2 regions of the Marinomonas algicola genome follow, and region 2 is predicted to be linked to the other one. Evidence: riboswitches for the same ligand, from Rfam matches in the RefSeq annotation. Region 2 holds a riboswitch; the other holds the start of a gene.

Region 1 (7,501 bases), 1.6 Mb from region 2:
GTCTTCTGAAGAAGAGGTAATAGCGGCGGCAAAAGCCGCAAATGCCTGGGGCTTCATTGAAGAGCTAGAGAACGGCTTAGATACCTTAGTGGGTGAAAATGGGGTTTTACTTTCCGGTGGTCAGCGTCAACGTATTGCGATTGCCAGGGCCATTTTAAAAAATGCGCCTATTCTTATTTTAGATGAAGCTACTTCCGCACTGGATTCTGAATCGGAAAGAGCGATTCAACAGGCGTTAGACTCTCTCATGAAAGGCAGAACCACCATTGCTATTGCTCATCGATTATCGACGGTTGAAAATGCGGATATTATTGCCGTAATTGATCATGGGGAAGTGGTTGAGATAGGGACTCATGCTGAGTTATTGGAGTTGAAAGGCGCCTATGCTCAACTGTATCATCAACAATTTAATGATGAACCTGAGGCGTAGCCATGTGGGCTTATCAGATACTTCTCAAATTGCTCACACCTTTTATTTTCATTAAGTTAAAGCGCTTTGCAGATAATCATGAAAATTACTCTATTTCACAGGCACTGGGTGAAGTAGAGTCAAGGATTTCTGTGGACCTTTGGATACACTGTGCCTCGGTTGGAGAGGTACTCGCTGTTCGGCCTTTGGTCGCTGAATGGCAGCGTTTACACCCCCAGAAAAAATTATTAATTACTACTATGACTCCCACAGGAGCGGCTCAAGTTGATCAGCTCTTTAAGCACAATGTGCAGCATCATTATCTTCCTGTAGACTTTAAAAAATCCGTTAAACGTTTCCTAGATAAAATACTTTGTTCAAAGTTAGTAATCGTTGAAACAGAAATGTGGCCAAATTTATTAATGCAATGCCAGCAAAACGATATTGAAGTCTTCTTGATTAACGCCCGTTTGAGTGAGCGTTCGTTAAAAAAATACCTTAAGTTTGCCAGTCTTTCGAAAAAAATCATGCAGATCCCAAAGAAAATTTGTGCTCACGATGGAGTGGATGCAAAACGCTTTGAACAACTTGGCGCTAAAAACGTGTGCGTAACCGGTAATATTAAATTTGATCTAACTGTTCCAAATACTGTTTTGGAAAGTAACTGGCGATCTTTATTTTCTGATGAAACATTGGTTTGGGTTGGTGCAAGCACCCATGAAGACGAAGAAACGTTACTTTGTGAGTCTCATAAGGTAATAAAGCAACATCATCTTCATGCTTTGCTTATTTTAGTTCCTCGACATCCAGAGCGCTTTGAAGACGTTTATAAACTCGCCAAGTTACACTTTACGCGCGTTGCTAAACGCAGTGAAGTATCTGCAGAAAACTGGTCTGGATACGATGTAATTATCGGAGATTCAATGGGGGAATTGCTTTCATACTACCATTGTTCTGATGTCGCTTTTGTGGGCGGCAGTTTGATAAAGCGTGGAGGGCATAACCCAATCGAACCAGCGTTGCTTTCTAAACCCATCTTGGTCGGAGAGCATACATTTAATTTTAAAGAGATCACACAAGGCCTAATTGATGAAGGCGCTGGGCTAATCTGCCATGATGAGTCAGCTCTAGCAAGCCGCTTACTTAAGTTGCTTGGCGACTCTAGCTTGCGAATGTCGATGGGAGAAAAAGCGTTATTTTTTGCGCGGCGGAATCAAGGCGCCGTAGGTCGAGTGCTGAGTCGTATTGGTGAAATGGAGTAAGTCTTCAGCGGCTACTTTGAGATGTCAGCAGAGAGAGTTTATATTGTAAGTTCCTAGCGATTTTTTTTATTATCGTTATAATCTAGCCCGAATACATCTCATGGGGTGCCTTTAATTAGGCTGAGAAGCGAATGCGCTAACCCGTTGAACCTGATCCAGATTATGCTGGCGTAGGAATCGAGATAGCAAATTGAATAGCCTACATTAAGTTGTGGTTTAAATGTCACATTTGCCGTTTCACCTGTACGCCGCTCACTTTCCTTAGGAGCGACACTTTGAATACATTTTCTTTAACTTCTTTTTTTTCGGCATCTGTTGTGAGTCTTGGCCTTGTTTTTTCGCCTATAACTTTAGCGACAGATACTCTTAATGTGTATACCTATGATGCGTTTGCATCCGATTGGGGGCCAGGTCCTAAAATAAAAGCCAATTTTGAAAAAGAATGTGCTTGTGTAGTGAATTTTGTTGCACTTGATTCTTCTGTTGGTATTTTGTCTCGTGCACAACTAGAGGGTAAATCGTCACAAGCTGATGTGTTATTGGGGCTAGATCTAAACTTAATGGAAGCCGCAAAGCAGACTGGCTTATTAGCGAATCACTCAGTTGAAACCTCTGCAGTAACTGTTTCAGGCGGCTGGAAGGATAAAACGTTTGTGCCCTTCGACCAAGGGCATTTCGCTTTTATTTATAACTCTGAAACGCTTCAAAATCCGCCAAGCAGTTTAGAAGAGGTAGTAGACAATCAAGATCTGCGGGTTATTTATCAAGACCCACGTACGAGTACTCCAGGACTTGGTTTGTTGTTATGGATGAAGTCGGTTTATGGCGATCATTCTGCTGATGCGTGGGAGCGACTTGCTGGTCATACTGTAACGGTAACAAAAGGTTGGTCTGATGCTTATGGCTTATTTTTGAAAGGTGAAGCGGATGTTGTGTTAAGCTATACGACCTCTCCTGCATACCATATTATCGCAGAAGGTGATGACAAATATAAAGCCGCCAGCGCTACAGAAGGACTTTATCCACAAATTGAAGTGGCAGCCATGATGAAGGATGCACCGAATCCTGCCCTAGCAAAGCGTTTCATGCAGTTTATTTTGCAGCCAGGTTTTCAATCTGTCGTTGCAACGGGTAACTGGATGTTACCCGTGGTTGAGTTGGAAGAAGAACTCCCTGCCGCGTTTGACGATGCGTTAAAACCCGTTAAAAGCTTAGTGCTACCAGCCGCCGATGTTGCTCAAAATCGCAAGGTTTGGATTGATGAATGGTTAGAGGCAACAACTCGATAAAAGGCGTTAAATTGTTTTCTTTTCGAGCCATCAAAGGCCTACTGCCAGCACTGTTGGGTGTTGGCTTTTTTCTACTAATAGGAGCGGCCAGTCTGGTGGCTCTTTTGCGTTATAGTGAATTAAACTCATGGTTTGGCTACATTCAGCAGCCGTATCTTTGGCGGCTTGTACGTTTTTCCTTATGGCAAGCTCTGCTAAGTAGTGGGATTAGTTTATTAATTGCAATTCCAGTGGCCTCTTGTTTAGTTCATCGACAATTTTATGGAAAAGCCGTTTTACTGCAACTGTTTTCTGTTTCAATGGTTGTGCCGACGATTGTGGCGATTTTAGGTCTGGTCGTTGTTTATGGTCGAACTGGCTGGCTGAATCAACTGTTTGGGGTTGACGTTCCTTTGTATGGTTTGGTGGGGATTTTACTTGCTCATGTGTTTTTCAATATGCCCTTGGCGGTACGTCTTTTTCTGCAGGGCTATGACTTAATTCCTTCTGGACAATGGCGACAGGCATCTCAGTTGGGTTTTTCTCGTTGGGCGGCATTTCGCTGGATTGAATGGCACTACATAAAAAAAGTGTTGCCCGGAGCGTTTGTATTAATTTTTATGCTGTGTTTCTCAAGTTTTGCTGTCGTGTTAAGTTTAGGTGGAGGGCCAAAGTTTAGTACCTTAGAAGTGGCAATATATCAAGCTCTCAGGTTTGATTTTGACCTTAATAAAGCCAGTTTTCTTGCTCTATTGCAGGTGTTTATTTGTACATTTTTTGCTGTTCTTGTTTACCGCATTGCACCCGTTAATCGGCAGGATGTGAGTCTATTAGCGGTAAGGAGTTATGTGATCAAAGATTCTTGTTTGGCTCGGTCAGCAGATTGTTTGGCATTACTGGGTGCATTCATATTGGTTGTCCCCCCCTTTTTGGCTATTTTCGACCCGATCTTTTCGCCTATATTTTTTAAAACATTAGGGTCTGTCTCGCTGTGGAGTGCTGTGATTGTTTCATTGCAAATTGCAGTGCCGGCGGCGTTAGTGAGTTTATGGCTTGGTGTGTGTTTTGGTGTGCTCGCACGTTTTTGTATGGCTCGACCATATCTCGCGTTTTTGCCTAATAAAATAGAGCATTTAGGTAACATGATTTTAATGGTTCCTGGCTTGGTGATTGCTACTGGTTTGTTTTTGTTTCTGCGGGATCTTGGATGGGGAATGCAGTCTAGTTACTGGGTTGTTGTATGGGTTAATGCGGTTATGGCGTTACCATTTGTTTTGAGATCTTTGATGCCTGCCATGTATCAACAAGAGCGCCGTTTTCGAAATGTGTATCTTAGCTTGGGGGTTCACTTTTGGTCTCGTTGGTGTCTGGAATGGTCACTGATTCGAACAAGTGTTGCTCAAGCCTTCGGTTATGCTCTTTTGCTCTCTTTAGGTGATATGGGAGTGATTGCGTTATTTGGGAGTCAGGGTTTGGTGTCGTTACCATTATATTTATTTCAATTAATTGGCTCTTATCGGCTTGAAGAAGGTGCGTGTGTTGCTGTGGTATTAATCTCTCTGTGTTTGATTTTATTTTATTGCTCATCTCGCGTCATTGGTGGAGTAAGTAAACGTGTTAAATATTAATCTTCGATATAATTGGGAGCGTTTTCAAGCGAATTATTGCGTGGATATTTCACCAGGCGTAACTACTTTGCTTGGTGGGAGTGGTGAAGGGAAAAGTACACTTTTGCATTTGTTGGGTGGTTTTTTAAATGGTCGTGGAGAGCTTAGCTTTAACGGCGACTCATTGGTTTCATTACCTCCTTACGAAAGGCCCATATCCACCTTGTTTCAAAGTGATAATTTATTTCCGCAGTTAAGTGTTTGGCAAAATGTGGCGATTGGTTTATCCCCCTCTTTTTCTTTGGATCAAGAGCAAAAAGTAAAAGTGCAATGGGCGCTTGAAAAAACACAGCTCATTGATAAAGCTGAGTGTTTCCCGCAGGCTTTATCTGGAGGGCAGGCTCAGCGAGTTGCTATAGCGCGGGCATTGGTGCGGAAAAAGCCGATATTATTACTTGATGAGCCTTTTAGTGCCTTGGACCCGTCCTTACGTGAAGAGATGCTCTATTTGGTTAATGATGTTACTTTAGAGCTAGGGTTAACCACGTTGCTCATTTCCCATTTGCCACAGGAAGCGAGTTTAATTGGCGGGCGAATTATTTTGATTGAGAAAGGGAGTATCGTGGCTCATGAAGCCGCCTCTAAGCTTGCCTCTGATGTTATACCTGCCGCATTCTCAAAGTATTTTGGTTTAGCTGAATAATGGAGAGATTTGTCTTAACCTTTTTTACTATTCGAAAGTAAGAAAAGATCTTTTTGTCTGTTGATTTGATGACAGCTTGATGTTCGTCTGTATTTGGCGTTTACCTTGGTATGAGAGAGACTAAGTGTTCGACGAGTTTGGTTGATTAGACTAAATCTTTCTACTGTTTTATTTTGATATAAGAGTTCCTTTGTGTTGAGTGAAAGTGAATTGTTAAAAAAGGGCATTGTAATGACAGTGGCCTACGCTTTAACCTTGTCTGTTACGGCATTAGCTGCAAAAATTGTGCAAGAAGAGGTGGCTGTTGCCGCGCTTGTTTTTTGGCAAAGTCTTGTCTGTTTGTGCTTTTTATTGCCTCAGCAAAAAGGTCACTGGGAGCGTCATTCAGTCACTGTATGGAAAGTGCATTTCCTTCGCAGTGTGGGTGGGTTTTCGGCTTTTGTTTTTTATTATTATGCACTGAATCATATTCCTTTAGTTGAAGCTTCTTTATTGCGGACGTGCGCGCCTTTGTGTGTGCCTTTTGTTGTTTTATTCATGCATAAAGTTAACATTCCAGCCAGGCGATGGTTACCATTAATTATTGGTTTTTGCGGTGTTGTATTGATTATTCAACCAACTCCAAAAGATGTGAATTATTGGCATATTGTTGGTTTTCTATCGGCTATTGGATTGGCTTTTTCAATGGTAGCCACTCGGGCTTTATCAAAGTCTGTTCGCAGTGAAGAAACGATGGCGGTTTACTTTGCTGTTTCGGCGTTTCTGTCCTTGATTTTGGTGTGGATTCAAGGCGCCAGTCTGTCTGTTCCAATGCACTTGCTGGGTTGGGTTGCTGTTGTCTCTATTACGTTATATCTAGGCATGTATTTGTACACAAGAGCTTATACTTATGCTCCTGCAAGCATTGTTTCACCGATAAGTTATATTGGTGTTGTGTTTAGTGGTGTCTGGGGGTGGTTGATATGGGGCTATATTCCCAACTTTCTTGCTTTTATAGGCATGGGCTGCATTTTTATCAGTATTCTCTACAGTGCTCGCTTATCTCGATAGTATGACTTTTTTAAGAGGGTTGTTTTTCTCTTACCCTTTTTGTTTTTACTTTGTTTAATATTGTTGCAATAAAAATGCCTCCAAAGATGAAGATGATGCCAATGATATGGAAGCTATAAAGGCGTTCATTGAGAAATATTAAAGAAAGAAAGATGCTAAATACAGGCATTAAATGAATAAACTGCCCCGCTGTTGCTGCGCCTAATTTTTGAATGCCTGTGTTCCAACACAAGAAAGCGCCAATTGAAGCGAAAACAGACATGTATAAAATTACGCCCATATCGGTACTTGTTATATTGCTGATATCTTGCTTGCTAAAAAGTATGGTAATGGGGATTTGGATTAACATGCCAATAATCGCTGTGCTCGCAAAAAAGCCGAGCATAGATAGATTCTTGGGCTTTTTAGCTATGAGTACCGAGTAGATAGCCCAGCATAATGCGGCGGCTATGATCCATAAGTCACCAGTAGATATAGAGAGGTTTAATAGCGTATCAAGGCGACCTTGGCTAACAATATTAACGACGCCAAGGGTTGAGATAATAATGCCTGTATTTTGCAGCCATGTGGTTCTTTGCCCAAGTAACACTCTCGCGGCAATTAAAATAATGACTGGTACCACAGAGTTTAAAAGAACGGCATTGGTGACGCTGGTTGTTGTCAGCCCTATATATAAAAATAAATTATAATTACATATCCCAAACCAAGCGAAAAAAGTGATTATTTTCCAATGGATTAAAATCGTTTTATATTCTTTCAGTAGATTCTTATAAGCAAAAGGAAGAATAATTAAGCAGGCGAGAGTCCAGCGAGCAAAAGAAAGGAAGAAAGGGTCCAGCCCCGTTCCAAGTGTAATTCTGCCCAATACATAATTACCAGACCAAAAAAGTACGGGTAATAATAAATAGAAAAACGCTGGCATGATCGTCCTTATTCAATAAGCTAATTTTGTTTTCTGACTTTGGCGATATTTTGAATGCCTAATCCAATAAGTATGCAGGCAAGCCCTACAAGAGTCGAGAGTTTTAATGTTTCATCAGTAAATTGAGAAAGCCAAAAAATGGATAAAATAGGAGCTAGAAAGATTAAATTTGCTACCTTTGTTGCTTTTGAGGTCAGTTTTAATGCGTTATTCCATAACACAAAGGTTAATCCCATTTCGAAGAGTCCTATGTAAAGGCCACACAATAAGCCTTTACTAC
Region 2 (7,501 bases):
TGAAAGATAGCGAAGCCACATCGAGTATTGCCTCATATAAAGCCAAAGAAAGTCTTTCAGCAGGCCTGTCAGTCGCTTATAAGTATCGTTTTTCAGAGAGTTGGAGCGCTTTCTCTCATGTTGGCTGGACTTATTTAGGATCAGGTATATCCGATAGTCCTATCGTTAAAAAAGACAATGTGTGGCTTGCCGTCATCGGTGGTATGTATACATTTTAATTAGTTGATTTACTAATGAGCATTCGGTCCGCCTTTTATATTTCTTTAAGAGTACTGAACGATTCTAGTATGTTAAGTTTTATAGAAGGCGAAATAGCCAACGTCATTCAATGTGAAATCTATTTATCTGAGGTGAGTGCCTTTAATGGAAAAGAAATCGCGCATTTTTGATAAAAAGGGCTTTGTTAAAGATACATTGCAAACCGTCCTAATTTGCTATGTTATTGCTATGGTTCTTTGGTGGAGTGATGGAGGGGAGTTTTGGCTCTCTTTTCAAGTGTCGTTGGTATTTGGTCTCTCCTGTTTACTTTGCATTAGTTGCGGTTTTTATTTCCTAAAGCATTACTTGCATACGGCGATTATTGCATTGATCGGAAGTTTAATTGGTGCTTTGATTGGCGTCATTCATCTTATTTATCGTATTTACGGTGATATCAGTCATATTCTAAATGTACCGTTTTCGGATATGGTATTAAGAATTCTATTTAGTTTTTTAATTACTTATATTTTCTATAGTACTCATCGCCTTAATGAAAAAGATAAAGAGCTGCAGGCCCAGAAACTGAAAACGCTTATGCAAGAAAAGCAATTAACTGAATCCAATTATAAGATGTTACAGTCTCAAATGGAGCCGCATTTCCTATTTAATACATTAGCCAATATACGAGTTTTAATCGATATCGAGCCAGAATCTGCGAAAAAAATGACGGATAACTTAACGGATCTATTACGTGCTTCTATGACAAAAGCGCAGAAGCAAATAATATTCTTGAAAGATGAACTGGAAATTGCGAGAGCTTATCTCGATATTCAAAAAGTCAGAATGGGTGATAGGTTAGCCTACACATTGACGATTGATGATAGGCTTAAAGATGAAAAATGCCCCCCGTTTGTTATTCAGCCATTGGTTGAGAATGCCGTTTTACATGGCTTAGAGCCCAGTGTTGAAGGAGGAAAACTCAGCATTAGAGTGTTAAGAGACCAGACTCATATTATTGTATCAATACAAAATTCATCTGGTGAAGTACTAAATACAGCGTTGGCAGGGAGTACTTCTGGCCCTCTAGATCAAGAGTCGAAAGGAAATGGAATTGCTATGAATAATATACGGCAAAGAATGGCGTTGCTTTATGGTGATGAAGCCAGTTTGACTTTAGAAAAAAAAGTGGACAAGGACAAAAAAGAATTAACGAGCGACGTGTATTTAAAATGGCCGTTACAAATTGAAAGAAGTGAGTTGATATGAATGTTTTAGTTGTTGATGACGAGCCTTTGCTGCGCTTTCATATGCAAAAAATGCTCAATGAACTATGGGAAGAGGTTGATCACATTGTCACAGCAAACTCTGGTGCAGAAGCTTTAAAGTTAATGCAAAAAATTGATATCCATACTATTTTTATGGATATCAAAATGCCAGGAATGAGTGGTCTAGATGCGGCTAAAGAAATACGGCGCCTAGGCTATAAAGGAAATCTAGTGTTTGTAACAGCCTATGATGAGCATGCTATTGAAGCCTTTGAACAAGAAGCTGTTGATTATCTCTTGAAGCCAGTAGGAGAGTCACGTTTAAACTCGTGTATAGAGCGATTAATGAAACAGGATAAAACACTCATAAAATATGAACTGGATGCTGATCAGATAAATCGCTGGTTACCGAGTGATCAATCTAGCGCGCAATACTTATCTTGGATTAACGTATCGATTGGCGATCGAATATTGGTTATCAATGTAGACGATGTATTCTGTTTTATCTCTGAAGATAAATACACCACAGTGGTGACAAAAGAGGGCGATTACTTAATTAAAAAATCCATCAAACAGCTTATAAGTGAACTTCACCCAGATCGTTTCTGGCGTATACATCGTGCCGTCATTGTTCAAGTAGCGAAAATTAGTCAAGTTATGAAGGATGAACAAGGTCGATACTCACTGAGTCTAAAGGAAATGCACAAGGTGCTTCCTGTAAGTCGAAACAATACCTATCTATTTAAGCAAATGTAGTTTGGCATACAGTTTGTCATCGTATCGACACAGGTTTGACATAAGTTTGAAATAGAATCATGAGTGAGTGAGTTTGATTTGATGGAGATACTTTATTGAGTAGGGGTTATTTCTTTAGTGGTATTGCTAAATAAAAAACTTGCTCTATTGTCTCGGTCAGTTGAAAATCAGCATTCAGTTAGTGTGTTAAGAATGAGCTAACTGTAATAATCTCAGGTTTTATTCTAGGTAAACTTCTGTGTAGTTTCTGTTGGAATAAATAATTTTCCTTATATGAATGACGAATAGTCTTCTGGATTTAGCATGTCAGATTTGAAAAAATTCACAGCCACCCAATTAGGTTGGAGTACTTTCTTTAACCAACAACTGTCTCTTGAAGAAATGGAGTCCTGTTTTCCAGCAAGAGTGACCAATATTGTTTTGAATAAGATTGAGTGTTTGTGCGAACAAGGTGATGTTTCATTATCTATTGAAAGTGAAATGGATGGGTTGGTTGCTGGTGATTGGTTGCTACTTACTGAAAAAAATCGCTTTTATCGAGCTTTAGAGCGTTCAACTGAGCTGCATTCACCGTCTTCTTTGCATAAAACGCTTGTTGCAAATTTGGACACATTATTTGTTGTTTCCTCAATGAATGATGGCTTTGACTTAGCCTATATTCAAGAAAGTGTGGCATTGGCGAAAAAGTCTCATATTGAGGTGGTTGTTATTTTGACTCATAAAGATCAATGTGAAGATTATTATGTTTATTTAGATCAAGTCCAAGCCATTCGTAATGATCTTGTTATTGAAGCCATAAATTCACGTGAAGAAAGCAGCGCTAACCGTTTACTTGATTGGTGTGGCAAAGGCCAAATGGTGGCTTTAATAGGGAAAGAAAACTCAGGGAAAAGTCGTATTGTAAAAACCTTACTCTCGGTGACTCAGACACCAGATGAAAACCGTTTTGGTAATAAAGGCGCGCAGGAATCGAATCAATTTTATTTACTAAAAGAGGCCGGCCTGATTTTTGAGTCGGCGGCCATAAAAGTTTTATGTCAGACTCAAACACGAGAAGATCAAATTCAAGACACCTTATTAGAAGTTAAGCGTCTAGCGAAAGAGTGCCGCTTTGCCAATTGTAAACACACTGTTGAACCGGGTTGTTCGATACAAAGTGCGATCAAACTTGGTCTATTGGATGAATCACTATTAAGAGCCATTCAGTCCGATGATAAGGACGTTGACTCGGATGCAGAGAAAAGAGCATTGGACAAAAAGTCCGATAAATTATCGAAAACTTTGCATTCTATTTCACGGAAAAATAAAAAAGAAATAGAATAAGTGCGGGTTACTATAAAAAAGAGGTCCTCCCTCTTTTTTATAGTTTTATAGAATGATACAGATCAACCGTCATAACTGGATTCGATAAATGAAGAGTAAACAGAAGATAAAATCTCCCTGTGTCAATATGTGTAATTTAGATGAGAATGATGTGTGTCTTGGTTGTTATCGTTCTGCGAAAGAGATTACGATTTGGGGGCGAAGCAGCCATGACGAGAAAAGAGAAATTATGGCCAAGGTGAGAGAAAGGGAAAAAAACAGCCCTTTTTATAGTGAGTAAAGGAAGATAAAAGATTCTCTCGGATGATCTTTTAAAGACAAATTGCACTCTTCAAAGGCTAAAATTTATTCCGTTAATATCCAGATAGACCACTCTTCCTGCTTTACAATCCAATCAAAGCTAAGTATTCTTCAGGCACTTGTCGGAGTGCCATTTGGCTGAGATCGCTTTTAAGCGGGATCCGCAGAACCTGATCAGGGCTAAAAACCTGCGTAGGAAACAAGAAAATCGTTATCTTTTCTTATCTGCATCGAATGTACTTCTATTGGGTTATTCCAAGAGGCATTCTTTGTTGTCTTATGGGTACCAATAGAAGGTTTGAAGCGTCATTCTCTTTTTAGAGATGCGTTAAGGCCACACACCAGACAAGCAATTCTCCATTTAACATTATTGAGAACGGCTTATGTCATCAAATAACGAATTAGTTAATACAGCAAACGAGTTAATCAAAAAACCAAGTAAGCAAAGTCGTGAAGCTTCACGCCAAGCCGCTAAACAGTTCATAGAATCTTTACAAGCCACGCCTTTCCCATCTTCTGAACGAATTTATGTTGAAGGTTCAAACCCTTCCATTCGCGTTCCAATGCGACAAATTAATTTGTCGGATACGCCAATTGGTTCTGATCCTAAGTCGTTAACATATGAACCGAATGAGCCTATTTATGTGTATGATTGCTCTGGGGCATATGCGGATCCTGATGCTAACATCGATGTCCATAAAGGATTACCAAGACTGAGAGAAAATTGGATCAAAGATCGAAACGATACTGAGCACTTAGCACAATTATCTTCTGAATTCTCTAAAGAAAGGTTGGCAAATGCGGCTTTAGATGAACTGCGTTTTAAAGATTTGCCGACTCGTTCTCGGGCGAGCGAGGGTAAAAACGTCACGCAGATGCATTACGCACGTCAAGGTATTATCACTCCAGAAATGGAGTTTATTGCCATTCGAGAAAATCAGAACCTGGCGGCCATTAAGAGTGAATTACTGCGACGTCAACATGCAGGAAAAAATTTTGGCGCTAATATTCAGCAATACATAACCCCTGAGTTTGTAAGAGATGAAGTGGCGCGTGGTCGAGCGATTATCCCGAACAACATCAACCACCCTGAATCTGAACCTATGATCATTGGGCGCAACTTTCTGGTGAAAGTGAATGCCAACATCGGTAACTCGGCGGTCACTTCATCGATTGAAGAAGAAGTTGAAAAACTGGTTTGGTCTACCCGCTGGGGTGCCGATACAGTAATGGATTTATCAACAGGTAAGAATATCCATGAAACTCGTGAATGGATATTGCGTAACTCCCCCGTTCCTATTGGAACCGTTCCAATTTACCAAGCGTTAGAAAAGGTCGATGGTGTAGCCGAAGACCTGAATTGGGAAGTATTTCGAGATACTTTGTTAGAGCAGGCCGAGCAAGGAGTGGACTACTTTACTATTCATGCTGGTGTTTTGCTTAGGTTCGTACCCATGACGGCCAAGCGCTTAACGGGAATTGTCTCTCGCGGTGGCTCTATTATGGCGAAATGGTGCCTTTCCCATCATGAAGAGAACTTTACTTACACTCGTTTTCGTGAAATTTGTGAGATTTGCGCTCAATACGATGTGGCCTTATCTCTTGGTGACGGTTTGCGTCCAGGTTCTATTATGGATGCCAATGATGAAGCGCAAATGTCTGAATTACGCACCTTAGGGGAGCTAACAAAAATAGCGTGGGAATACGACGTTCAAGTGATGATTGAAGGTCCTGGACATGTTCCAATGCAGCTGATAGAAGAGAATATGACAGAGCAATTGAAATCCTGTCACGAAGCGCCTTTTTATACTTTAGGGCCATTAACGCAAGATATTGCACCAGCTTACGATCACATCACTTCCGGCATTGGTGCCGCTCAAATTGGTTGGTATGGTTGCGCCATGTTGTGCTATGTCACACCAAAAGAGCATTTGGGTTTACCGAATAAAGAAGATGTTAAAGAAGGTCTAATCACCTATAAGATCGCCGCTCATGCGGCGGATTTAGCTAAAGGTCATCCAGGCGCTCAAGTACGAGATAATGCTCTTTCTAAAGCGCGTTTTGAATTTCGTTGGGAAGATCAATTTAATTTATCTTTAGATCCAATTCGCGCACGAGCTTATCACGATGAAACGATTCCACAAGCTTCTGGTAAAGTGGCTCACTTCTGTTCAATGTGCGGTCCCAAGTTTTGCTCTATGAAGATCACCCAAGAAGTCCGAGATTACGCGGATGGACTCGAAGCGGCCAAATTAGAACGAATTGATGCGACGGATATTACCCATGTTGACGCACAGACTGGCATGCAAAAAATGTCGGAACAGTTCAAAGAACTAGGGAGTGATGTGTATTTAACAACGGATGTATTGGAGGAAAAAGGGACATTACTCAAGCACAAGGCTAAAGAGGCCTTATTAAGCGGAGAGGAGGGTTAATGTTATCAATGACTTCATCTCCTCCTGTGATTGTGTGTGTTGGTGGTTCGGACCCCAGCGCGCACGCTGGTTTACAGGCTGATCTTCGAGTGGGTCAGGATTTGGGTGTGCATGTAACTACGGTAGTCAGCGCCTTAACCGCGCAAAACTCTCAATCGGTATTCGCTGTGTACCCTATGAGTAAAGTGCAGTTCGATCAACAATGGGAAAGTATCTTGCAGGATATGACACCAAGCGTGGTAAAAATTGGTCTACTACCTAACGCAGAGTTAGTGTCAGCAATCGCTACTTGGTTGGCCAAAATAAAAATGGATAATCCTAATTGTCGTGTTGTTCTTGATCCTGTTGGTGCTTCTTCTACTGGACAGAGATTGCGCACTCAACCGTTAGAAGGCACCACCGATTCAGTGGGTCCCAGCTCAAGTGCATTAGACTTGTTGCCATTGGTTGACTGGATCACGCCGAACATTCAGGAATTTGAGGAAATAATCACGTCAAAGCTCGAAAAGGATAAGCCAACAGCAAATTTGAGTTTAACAGAAAGTGTTGATTTATTATTAAGTCAAAATCCTGAGTTAAGCAAAGTTCAATGGATTATTAAGGGCGGTCATGGTGTCAATCAAACAGACTCCTTATTAGAGTCAGATGACTGTGTGGATTGGTTATTTTCAAGTCGTGTCAAAGTGGATGGCTTAGTCTCGCCTTTTGGATTTTCTTCAAAGAGGCAGAAAAATTGCCATAGTCGCGGAACGGGGTGCAGTTTTGCCACGGCATTAAGCAGCTTTTTGGCTCTAGGTTATGATGAAATGGACAGTCTAACCTTAACAAAAAGCTATATTAATCATGCGCTTGAATTGAGCTATCAAGTGGGTAAGAAAACTGGCCCTCTAGCCGCGTGTGGCTGGCCTGATCAAATAAAACACCTTCCTGAAGTCCTTCAAGTGACGGCTGACCAATGGCTTTTAGACGGTCTTTGTTTTCCTGAAATAGCCTCTAGCTCTCTTGGGCTTTATCCTGTGGTGGATTCGCCTGTATGGATTGAGCGTTTACTAAAAGCTGGCATCAAAACGATTCAATTAAGAGTAAAAGACCCGGACTCGAGTACTTTAGATCAAGATATAAAACAGTCAATTGAACTTGGTAAGACCTATCGTGCTCAGGTTTTTATCAACGATTATTGGCAAAAGGCCATTGAGTATGGCGCTTATGGCGTGCATCTGGGAC

Evidence for each region. Region 2 has a riboswitch for thiamine pyrophosphate ahead of thiC (phosphomethylpyrimidine synthase ThiC). Riboswitches for the same ligand answer to the same signal wherever they lie in the genome.
Region 1: another riboswitch for thiamine pyrophosphate. It lies ahead of thiB (thiamine ABC transporter substrate binding subunit); the one in region 2 lies ahead of thiC (phosphomethylpyrimidine synthase ThiC).

The regions. Positions count from the first base shown of each region.
Region 1 is NZ_CP061941.1:3,135,503-3,143,003, reverse strand. It holds gene msbA (lipid A export permease/ATP-binding protein MsbA) at 1-430, shown strand, start outside; gene IEZ33_RS14420 (3-deoxy-D-manno-octulosonic acid transferase) at 433-1,671, shown strand; TPP riboswitch at 1,763-1,866, shown strand; gene thiB (thiamine ABC transporter substrate binding subunit) at 1,947-2,960, shown strand; gene thiP (thiamine/thiamine pyrophosphate ABC transporter permease) at 2,936-4,567, shown strand; gene IEZ33_RS14405 (thiamine ABC transporter ATP-binding protein) at 4,554-5,249, shown strand; gene IEZ33_RS14400 (DMT family transporter) at 5,481-6,299, shown strand; gene IEZ33_RS14395 (DMT family transporter) at 6,310-7,221, opposite strand; gene IEZ33_RS14390 (DMT family transporter) at 7,242-7,501, opposite strand, start outside.
Region 2 is NZ_CP061941.1:1,514,112-1,521,612, forward strand. It holds gene IEZ33_RS06805 (MipA/OmpV family protein) at 1-218, shown strand, start outside; gene IEZ33_RS06810 (sensor histidine kinase) at 364-1,464, shown strand; gene IEZ33_RS06815 (LytR/AlgR family response regulator transcription factor) at 1,461-2,219, shown strand; gene rsgA (GTPase RsgA) at 2,523-3,542, shown strand; gene IEZ33_RS06825 (DUF1289 domain-containing protein) at 3,631-3,822, shown strand; TPP riboswitch at 3,956-4,058, shown strand; gene thiC (phosphomethylpyrimidine synthase ThiC) at 4,226-6,277, shown strand; gene thiE (thiamine phosphate synthase) at 6,277-7,501, shown strand, end outside.